DNA from 3 places in the Micromonospora kangleipakensis genome. Region 2 is predicted to be linked to each of the others. Evidence: riboswitches for the same ligand, from Rfam matches in the RefSeq annotation. Region 2 holds a riboswitch; each other region holds the start of a gene.
The links. A riboswitch is a leader RNA that binds a small molecule or an ion and turns the genes downstream of it on or off. The one in region 2 is predicted to bind cyclic di-AMP.

Region 1 (3,268 bases), 3.7 Mb from region 2:
GCGGACGCCTCACCCGGCCGGTGAACCGACCGGCCCGGTGACACGTACCTCGCCTGAGAATCGTTGGGAGACTCACCATGGGCGCCGACCACACCCGTCCCGCCCCGTCCGCCCCGCCGCGGGTACGACGGATCCTCGTCGCCACGGTGGTCCCGCTCTTCGTCCTCACCGTGCTCGCCGCGCTGGTGCTCTGGCCGCGGGACACCCCGGCACCGGAGCGGGCCGCGGACGTGCCCCGGTACCACGGCACGGTGACCCGGGTGGTGACCGTGCCGTGCCCGCCGGCGGCGGAGGTGCCGGAGGGCGTCCCGGGCGGCTCGGCCGGGCCCTGCGGGACGGTCGGCGTCGCGGTCGAGCAGGGCCCGGACGCCGGCCGCCAGGTGGAGACGCCCATCCCCGCCGGCCCCGGCGCGCCAACGGTCGAGGTCGGCGACCGGATCATCCTGGTGGAGCTGGTGGATCCGGCCGATCCCGCGACGAAGAGCTACAACATCGCCGAGCACCAGCGGGCCACGCCGCTGATCTGGCTGGCGGCGCTCTTCGCCGTCGCCATCGTCGCGTTCGGCCGCTGGCGGGGGCTGGCCGCGCTGGGCGGGCTGGCCGCGAGCTTCGCCATCCTGCTGGGCTTCGTGCTGCCGGGGATCGGCGGCGGCCAGCCGCCGCTGCTGGTGGCGATCGTCGGCTCGGCGCTGATCATGTTCGTGGTGCTGTACCTGACGCACGGGATCACCGCGCAGACCTCGGTGGCGGTCCTCGGCACTCTCGGCAGCCTGGTGCTGACCGGCGTCCTCGGCACGCTCGCCACCGCGGCCACCCACCTGACCGGCTTCGGCAGCGAGGACGCCACCACCCTGTCGATGTTCCAGCACGATGTCGACCTGCACGGGCTGCTGCTGGCCGGGATCGTCATCGGCTCGCTGGGCGTGCTGGACGACGTGACGGTCACCCAGGCGGCCACCGTCACCGAGCTGGCGCACGCGAATCCGGGGCTGTCCCGGTTGCAGCTCTACCGGGCGGCCACCCGCGTCGGCCGCGCGCACATCGCCTCCACGGTCAACACCATCGTGCTGGCGTACGCGGGCGCCTCGCTGCCCCTGCTGCTCCTGCTCGTCGCCGACTCGCGGGCGGTGAGCGAGATCCTCACCAGCGAGTTCATGGCGCAGGAGATCGTCCGGAGCGCGGTCGCCACGATCGGCCTGATCGCCGCCGTACCGCTCACCACCGGCTTGGCGGCCCTGGTGACCACCGCCGGTCAGGGCGGGGCCGGCGGGCCCGCCGTGCCAGCGTCCCGTCCCCCCGCGGAGCCGGATGCCGCACTGGCGGCGCTGAGCGCGCCACGCACCGGCGCCGCCCCGGGCGCCGCCGGCGGCGGGACCGGACCGCACGGGAGCACGGACATCGCATGGTGACACTCCGGAGCGTGACCGCCGGCGCCAAACGCGACGCTGGTCACGGAGCTGCCCGTCGAATTACCGCTTTTAGTCGGCTTCCGGACGTAGATCCTCGGGACGACTCTCGGGTAACCTCGCTGCCGGTCACCGCCGAAGGCGCGCAGCGGCGCCTGCGGTGCCACCGCCCAATCGCCGTACGGCGAGCCGGGGAACCAGGTACATGGGGTGTATCCGCGCCAGCGGTAGGGGCCACTTCCGTCCCGAACCCGTCAGCTAACCCGGTCGGCGGTCGAGGGAAGGGAACACTGTGACGGCACCCCTGCGCCGCTGGTTGATACCCGTGGTGGCCGTGCTCACCGCGTTCGTCATCGTCGCCGGCCCCACCCCGGCGATCGCGGCGCCGACGACGCCCCCCACCCCCTCGGGGCATGCGGAGGACGAGGAGCAGCCGCTCATCACCGATGTCATCGAGGCCGCCAACCGCGGCTACGTGCAGGCGAAGAGCCGGCTGGCGAAGTCGAAGCAGCGCCAGCTCCAGCTGGGCACGGAGGTGCGCGCGGCGCAGAACCAGCTGGACGCCCTGCGTCCGCAGGTGACCCAGATCGCGGCGCAGTCGTACCGGACCGGGCGGATCGGCGCGGTGGCCATGCTGCTGGAGAGCAACACCCCGGACTCGTTCGTCCGGCGGGCGGCCGCGCTCGACGAGCTGAACATGGTCAACGCGCAGAAGCTCGCCGCGGTCAACGCGGCCAAGACCCGCGCCGAGCAGGCCAAGCTGGCGCTCGACGCCGAGGTGCGCGAGCAGCAGAAGCAGGCGAACGCGATGGCCCGGGAGAAGAACGAGGCGGAGAAGGCGCTCGCCCTGGTCGGCGGGAAGGGCTTCACCGGCGGCCTGGTCTCGGCCACCTCGCCGGTCGCCCGGATCGGTCCCGGCCGCACCGCCGACGGGGACTGGAAGCCCGAGTCGTGCAGCGAGAACGATCCCACCACGTCCGGCTGCATCACGCCGCGCACGCTGCACGCGTACAAGGAGGTCAGGCGGGCCGGCTTCAACCGGTTCGCCGGCTGCTACCGACCGGGCGGGCCGTGGGAGCACCCGAAGGGCAAGGCCTGCGACTGGTCGCTGCAGAACAGCGGGTTCGCCCCCTGGCACAACAACGACACCCGGATGTACGGCAACAACGTCGCCGCCTTCCTGATCCGCAACGCGGACCGGCTCGGCATCTACTACGTGATCTGGAACCGGCAGATCTGGTTCCCGGCGACCGGCTGGAAGTCCTACAGCGGGCCTTCCAACCACACCGACCACGTGCACATGTCGCTGCTCTGATCGACGACGTGCCCGGCCGAGGGGCCGTCCCGCCGATGCGGGACGGCCCCTCGGCCGTTGCGTGGGGGCGTCAGCCGCCGACGGCGGTGGGCGCGGCGCGCTCGACCTGCGCGGGGGGCGGCATGGTCGCCGCACCCGCCGGGACCGTCGCCACCGTCCGCACCTCGCCCGCGCTGAGCTGGTACGACATGCCGACCACCGCGCACCGCCCGGCGGCCACCTCAGCGGCCAGGACGGAGGAGTTGGCCAGCAGCGCCTCGACGGTCCGCGCGATGTGGATGTCGACGATGCCGTCGATCTCCTCGACGCCCTCCGCCGCCGCCCGGCGCAGGCTCGGCACCACGGCGTCGACCAGCGCGCCGAGGTGCCCGGCGGGGGTCCTGCCGGTGGTGACCGCCTCCCGGGCGGCCTGCACCGCGCCGCAGGAGTCGTGCCCGAGCACCAGCACCAGCGGCGTGCCGAGCACCGTCACGGCGTACTCGACGCTGCCGAGCACCTCGGGGCCCGCCGTGTGGCCGGCGGTCCGGACCACGAAGAGGTCGCCCAG
Region 2 (3,268 bases):
GTCTGGGCGGTGATGGTCGGCGGTGACGGTGGGACGCTCTGCAGGTACCGGGAGCCGGCGTTCGCGCCGACGTGCCGACGGTGTCTAACACTGATGGACCACCTGTTCCCCGCGCTCGCGGTTGACCCCAGAGTCCCGATCGTTGCACAGGTCGTCTGCGACGTGGTGCGTGAGCACGGGCACGCAGAGGTGCGGGCGGTTCCCGGTGACCAGATGGCCTTCCTACGGAAACAGGTCCGCTCGCTGATCAGGCAGCGAACGGGCCACCGCGCCCAGACCCACGTTCACGGCGACGTTCTTCTTGTGGTGTGCGATTCCCTGCGTGACCAGGAGGCTGAGATCCGCGCAGCAGTCGGTGCCGTCGCAGCCATCCTGCTCGGGAGCAAGCCGCTGCCGGTCGTGCGGCCTGATCGACCGTGGGTCGTGTGTTGGACTGCGTGGGAGCTGGGGTGACAGCGTGCCCTGCATGTGCCCTCGCTGGCGCTTCGCGCGTTCGCATTCATAAGCCATGTCTGAGCAGCAAAGCCGGGGGCCGCTTGATGTGGTCAGGCGACCCAGATGCCGTGCGAGAGGTACTGGGCGGCGGCCAGGTGCGCGGCGGGGGCCGTGCCGGCGGCGGCGAGTTGTCCGGCGAGGGGCTTGTCCGATCTTCGGTGTAACCGGTCCGGCACGGGTCAATGGTTGTTCTCGCCTGGACATGGCCGGTGGCCGGGCCGGAAATGGCGTCGGGCACCGGCTCGGTGGAGCCGGTGCCCGACGGGAGAGGTGCGATCAGGCGGAGTAGCCGCGGGTGGCCATCCAGTTCGCCAGGTCGATGGTGGTCATCCAGTAGGAGGCGGTAGCCGGATTTGCCGAGTCGGCGATCCGGACGGTCCGGCCGTCGTCCTTGTAGCCGACCACGGCGATGTAGTGGCCGCCGGGGAACGAGTGCCAGCCGCCGTCGGTGTCGGTGGCGGAGCCGACGGTGTTGGCGACCACGGCACGGCCGTCGGTGATGGCATTGACCACGTCGGCCTGGAGCTGGTCCATCTGCGCCGGAGTGGCCGCGCCGGGGATCATGTGGGTCCGCCACGGGTTGCCCTTGACCATCTGGTTGAGCCCGCGGGTGGTGTCCGCGGCGGAGTTGGTGCCGTTCTCGGTGGCGCCGAGCGGGGCGACCATCGCGTCCTGGGTGGTTTCGACGCCGCTCGCGCTGAGGGCGTTGCGCACCGCGGCCGGGCCGCAGTTCCAGTAGGCGTACTGCGCCTCGTAGGTGTAGTCGAGGACCTTGGTCGACGGCGGCTTCGGCTTCGCCTTCTTGGTCACGTCCGGGTCGGTCGTGGCGTTGGCGCTGGCCTTCGCAGACGGTGACGGGGCGGCGATCCGGGCCTCACCACCGGTGGCGGCCTCGCCGAGCCGGGGGGCCAGCTCGGCAACGGCGGCGGTCTTCACCTTGTGCGCCGGGGTGTCGTTGGTGGCGGCGAGCGCCGTGCCGACGCCGCCGGCCAGCACGAGCGCCGCGGCGGAGCCGGCGATGATCTGGTACGGGCGCTCGGTCACGACACGCCGCAGCTGACGCTTCATTCGGTGCTTCATGTGTTCCTCCACGGGGGGCCTGAGCGGCACACGCCGGCCCGACACGCGGAGGAACTCACGCGCGTTGCTGGGGCGGGGGTGCCGCGGGGATCGGGAGCGCCCGGTGGGCCGGGCTTGGGGACGGTGCCGGAAGTCGCCGGTCAGGCGAGCGTCGGCACCGCGATGCCGTGGAGGCGAGGGGCGTAACGGGGGGTGGTTCGCACGAGGCTCGAACTCCTTCCGTGGCCGCCTACCGGGTTAGCTGACGGATTCGGGCGGGAAGTAACGCCCTACCGCGGGCCGTGGCTCGCGGATTCACCCCGGTGTTGCACTGGGTCCCCGGTTCGTGAGATCACGATTGAGCGGGTCGGCACGGCGTCGCCATTTGCGATCGAAAACCGCACCGGACGCGCCGACACTACCGGCGGGTACGCCCCCGCCAAGCAACCCCACCTGCTTAAACTCCGAACACCATTACTCTGACCGGAACAGCCCGTCACTGATGTCGCTCAATGGGACGAGTAGCTATGACGGAACTATCGGGAGGCAACCGGACATCGGGGCGGGGTCGGCGCTGAATTTGTTGTCAATCACCGCATCCCTTACCCGAATGACCGTTTCCCGTCGGATGTGACCCGTCCCGAACCAATTCACATCACAATTCAGCAAACCCGGGCGGGGCGGCGCCGGCCGGCGGCGGCGCTGACACAGTCGGGGCAGGGTTCGGGTCCGCACAGGCGTTCATGGTGGAGTTGCCGGCGGCGCTCGTGACACCCGGCAGTCGGCGCAGGGCGGCCGGTTGGCGCAGGTAAAGCCATCGCCGGCGCATGTTGACCACTACGGCCGGGACCTCAACTTGCGGGTGTCGACGTGCCGCACCAGGTGGGTTCTTGCTCAGGATGTCGGAGCGCCGCCGGCGGCTCGGCCGGGAGTTGGGGACATGTAAGCCGGTCCACTCGAACAACCGGCCTTGGCTTGGCAACAGTTGATAATCCGCAACATCGCCGCTGGTGGGAGCTCGCCTCCCGATGCCTTGGCGATCGGCTGTCTTCCCCCGGCGGCTGGACGGCGAGGAACCAGCCGACGTGCGGGTTCGCTGGTAGGTCACGAAAGCGGGCGGGCGCCGACGGCGCCCGCCCGCTTTCTCGTAGCAGTGTCAGCGGAGCAGGAACGTTTGGGTCTGGGGGTTCAGCATCGGCAGTTTCTTGGCCCCGGCGGTCTGCGGGCCGCTGAACCGGATCACATCTACACCGCGGGAGATGTCGTTGGCGATGATCAGGCCGTTGTACCAGTAGGTCGACCACTGGTTGGACTGCATGTCGTAGTAGGCGATCTCCTTCGGGTTGCTCGGGTCGGTCAGGTCGACCATCGAGGTCCCCGAGCCGTACGCGGAGGAGACCAGGATGTTGCGGCCGGCAACGGGCACGTAGTTGAAGTTGTGGTAGGTGCTCGGCTCGGCGCGTGGGATGCGCAGGTGGCTCAGCGGCGTGGCGGGGTCGTCGACGGCGTACGTCCAGATCGCCCCGAACGGCTCCTGCGCGGGCCCGAAGTACTCGTCGCCGAAGGTGACGTACTTCCCGTCGTGGGTGAACGCGGCGCTGTGCCAGATGTCCACGTCCGGCGTGTCGACGTTGGCGATCACGCGGGGGGCCATCGGGTTGCTGATGTCCCACAGCTGGCCCTGGGACAGGCAGGCCGCGGCGGCGAGCTTGCG
Region 3 (3,268 bases), 4.2 Mb from region 2:
TGGCCGAGGATGTGCTGCCGGCCAGCGGGATCTGGAACCGCAGCGCCAGGTGCCGGACCAGCTTGGCCGAGGTCCGGTACATCGCCTCGGTGTACCAGGTGCCGTGGCCGGCGAAGCCCTCGTGCTCGATGCCGATGGACTTGGCGTTGACGTACCAGTTGCCGGCGTGCCAGCCGACGTCCTTCGCCTTGATGTGCTGGGCCACGTAGCCGTCCACCGAGCGCAGCGTGTAGTGCCAGCCCAGGTAGGTCTTGGTCTGCACCAGCTTCACGCTCGGGCCGAAGTAGCCCTCGGTGTCGTGGATGACGATGTACTCGATCTTCTGCTGGGCCGGCCGGTCGCCGAGGTCGTGGTTGCCGTAGTCGCCCGGGTTCGGGCCGTACTTCTCGTACGGCGCGGGGATCCACTCACAGGCCAGGCGGACCGGGCATTCCAGGCCGTCGGGCCGCTCGGCGCGGCGCAGCCCGAGCCGGTGCAGCCCGGACTCGTCGGGGGTCACCTCCCGGGCGGCGAGGGTGACCCGCTGGCCGTCGTCGGTGGTCCGGGCGGCACCGACGCTGATCTGGTCGTACACCTCGTCGGCGAAGGCCGCCGCGGCGTCCTCGGTGTCCGCGCCGGAGTACCGGGCCACCGCGCCGTACCAGGCCGCCGGGTCGCTGCCGGCGCCGACCGGCGCGGCCAGTTCCCGCTGGTACGACGCGAGCAGCGCCGCCCCGCCGCGGATGTTGGCGGTGGCGTCGGTGCGCAACGTCTCCTCGGGTACGCCGGTGAGCGCGGCGGCGGCGTCGAGGGTCTGCAGGGACGCCCGTGGCAGCAGGTCCCCGGTCGGCTCGGCCGCCACGGTGGAATCGACGACCAGGGGCCGGGACTCGTCGCCCCGGGGGTCCTCGTTCTCGTCGACGTGCGAGCCGGAGGGCGTGGCGGCGACCTGGTCGGCGTCGGTCAGGTGCATCGGCCCGTAGCCGCCGCTGGTGCTGGGCTGGCCGGGGTGGGTGTCCCAGCGGGACTCCAGGTACGACACGCCGAGCAGGACGCTCTCCGGCACGCCGTATTCGGCCGCGGCCGCGGCGTACTGCTGCTGACGGTCGGTGGGTTCGGTCGGTCCGGCGGTGAGGGGTTCCGCGGCGACCGGTCCGGTGGAGAGGAGCGCGGTGGCCGCCGCCATGGCGGCGGCGAGCAGGATCCGGCCGCGTGGCGGCGAGGGTGGGCGGTGCATGGAACCTCCCGGTCAGGTGGGGGTAACTGCGTGCTCACCCTCGCCCCGGAGGCAGTCTCGGGTCAATACTTACCTGTAAACGATGTTCGATGAAAGTTTTCTTCAGCCGGTTCTCGCCGGATCCGAACTTCGGGTACGGAGTGTCACGGCGTCGCGGGTTGCGGATCAATAACAGCCATCTCTACTCTGGTCAATCGTCGGCCGGTGTGTGCACCGTCCAACCCGGGTGGTGACGGTCCGACACCGCCGAGTCGCCTCCGGGCGAGCCGGGGACCCAGGTAACCGGGGTGAATCCGCAGCACTGCGGTAGGGCGGCTCCCTTCCCGTCCGAACCCGTCAGCTAACCCGGTAGGCGGTCAGCGAAGAAGGAGTACGGAAGCCCGGTGGCACACCATGCCCCGCGGCGACCGTCGGTCCGGTCGGTCGACCGGATGACGGCTGCGCCGCGTCCACGCTGGTCCCGCTTCACCACCGCACTCGCCGCCCTGGCCGGCACCGCCGTCATCCTGACCGGCGGCGCCACGGCGGCCCACGCCGAACCGACGGTCGCCGAGATCGAGCGCCAGATCGACCAGGACTGGAACAAGCTCGAACCGATCATCGAGCAGCACAACGCCACTCGCCAGGACCTAGCCGTCAAGCGGAAGCAGGCGGCGGCCCTGGCCAAGCAGATCACCCCGTTGCAGCTCCAGGTCGACCTCGCCATGGGCCAGGTCGGCGGTCTCGCCGCCGACGCGTACAAGGGCGACAACCTGTCGACCGTGAACGCGCTGCTGGGCAGCCGGTCGCCGAGCGACGTGGTCGCCGGCCTCGAACTGCTTGACCGCTTCGCCCACCGTCAGCAGCAGCAGGTGCGCAACGTCGTCGTACTCCGCGACCAGCTGGCCGCCAAGAAGAAGCCGCTGGACGAGATGGTCGCCCAGCTGACCCGGACCGAGGCCCAGCTCGCGGCGAAGAAGAAGCAGATCAACGCCGAGATCGCCCGCCTCGACAAGCTCCGGCTGAAGGTCTACGGCAGCGGCGGCGGCGGTCCGCTGCGGCCCGCGCCCTGTCCGTCCGGCTATCCGGGCGGCCCCGCCGGAATCGCGGTCAAGTTCGCCTGCGCCCAGATCGGCAAGATCTACGTCTGGGGCGCCGCCGGCCCGGACCACTACGACTGCTCCGGCCTGACCATGGCCGCCTGGGCCAAGGCCGGCGTCTCGCTGCCGCACAACGCCCGCCAGCAGCACGACGTCACCCGCCGGGTGAGCCGGAGCGAGCTGCGCGCCGGGGACCTCGTCTTCTACTACAGCGACCTGCACCACGTCGCCATGTACGTCGGCGGCGGCTGGGTGGTGCACGCCTCCCAGTCCGGCAAGCCGATCACGATGAAACGCGTCGACGACGGCCAGATCAACAGCTACGGCCGACCGGGCTGATCCACCGGAAGGGGCTCCCGCGTGGCGGGGGCCCCCTTCCGCCGTCAGCGGATCGGCCAGGTGCGCCAGAGATGCCATGCGGGCTTGGCTGTCACTGGTGGCGGTGGTCATCGTGCCTCTCACCTGCGGCGGGAGTGGTGAGGCGTGGGGGACATCGGTGGCCGGTCGCGAACCTGTGACGGCCTGGAGACGGCCTGGCGGTCGCGGAAACCGAACGCCAGGCCTGCTCCGCTGACCGGAATCGAAGCGCACTGTCAGCTTGGGCAAGATCGGCTCGAAGGGTCGCGTTCCGCCTGTTCGTCGCGCTCTCAGGTGGTGGGGTTGACTGTGGCGTGTCGACGTAGAAGCCGGCGCGCAGTCGCACGAGATAACCCCGGCGACGTCGGTGGTCATTTCCGCAATGATGGCCGACATGGACGTAGACGAGGTCGAGGTTGTCGTCGCCCATAACGAGCGCGCGACCCTGCGCGTCGGCGACGTGTTCGTGAAGATCGACGCTGATCAGACCCGCACCGACGTCGAGGTCGAGGCGATGGCGATGGCGCCGGTCCCAACCCCGGAGATCCTGTGGCGGAAGCCGCCCGTACTCGCGCTCGCCGCTCTCCCGGGGACGGCACTCGGCCACCTCGGCGAG

Region 1: another riboswitch for cyclic di-AMP. It lies ahead of EV384_RS06840 (coiled-coil domain-containing protein); the one in region 2 lies ahead of EV384_RS24650 (C39 family peptidase).
Region 3: another riboswitch for cyclic di-AMP. It lies ahead of EV384_RS04375 (C40 family peptidase); the one in region 2 lies ahead of EV384_RS24650 (C39 family peptidase).

Annotation. Positions count from the first base shown of each region.
Region 1 covers NZ_SHLD01000001.1:1,405,370-1,408,637, reverse strand. Annotated here, with positions in the region: gene EV384_RS06845 (YibE/F family protein) at 78-1,409, shown strand; cyclic di-AMP (ydaO/yuaA leader) riboswitch at 1,564-1,694, shown strand; gene EV384_RS06840 (coiled-coil domain-containing protein) at 1,699-2,721, shown strand; gene EV384_RS06835 (carbonic anhydrase) at 2,792-3,268, opposite strand, start outside.
Region 2 covers NZ_SHLD01000001.1:5,127,859-5,131,126, forward strand. Annotated here, with positions in the region: gene EV384_RS24645 (hypothetical protein) at 1-453, shown strand, start outside; gene EV384_RS36865 (hypothetical protein) at 546-671, opposite strand; gene EV384_RS24650 (C39 family peptidase) at 772-1,575, opposite strand; cyclic di-AMP (ydaO/yuaA leader) riboswitch at 1,787-1,929, opposite strand; gene EV384_RS24655 (LVIVD repeat-containing protein) at 2,711-3,268, opposite strand, start outside.
Region 3 covers NZ_SHLD01000001.1:904,952-908,219, forward strand. Annotated here, with positions in the region: gene EV384_RS35780 (N-acetylmuramoyl-L-alanine amidase) at 1-1,216, opposite strand, end outside; cyclic di-AMP (ydaO/yuaA leader) riboswitch at 1,451-1,586, shown strand; gene EV384_RS04375 (C40 family peptidase) at 1,648-2,634, shown strand; gene EV384_RS04380 (phosphotransferase family protein) at 3,047-3,268, shown strand, end outside.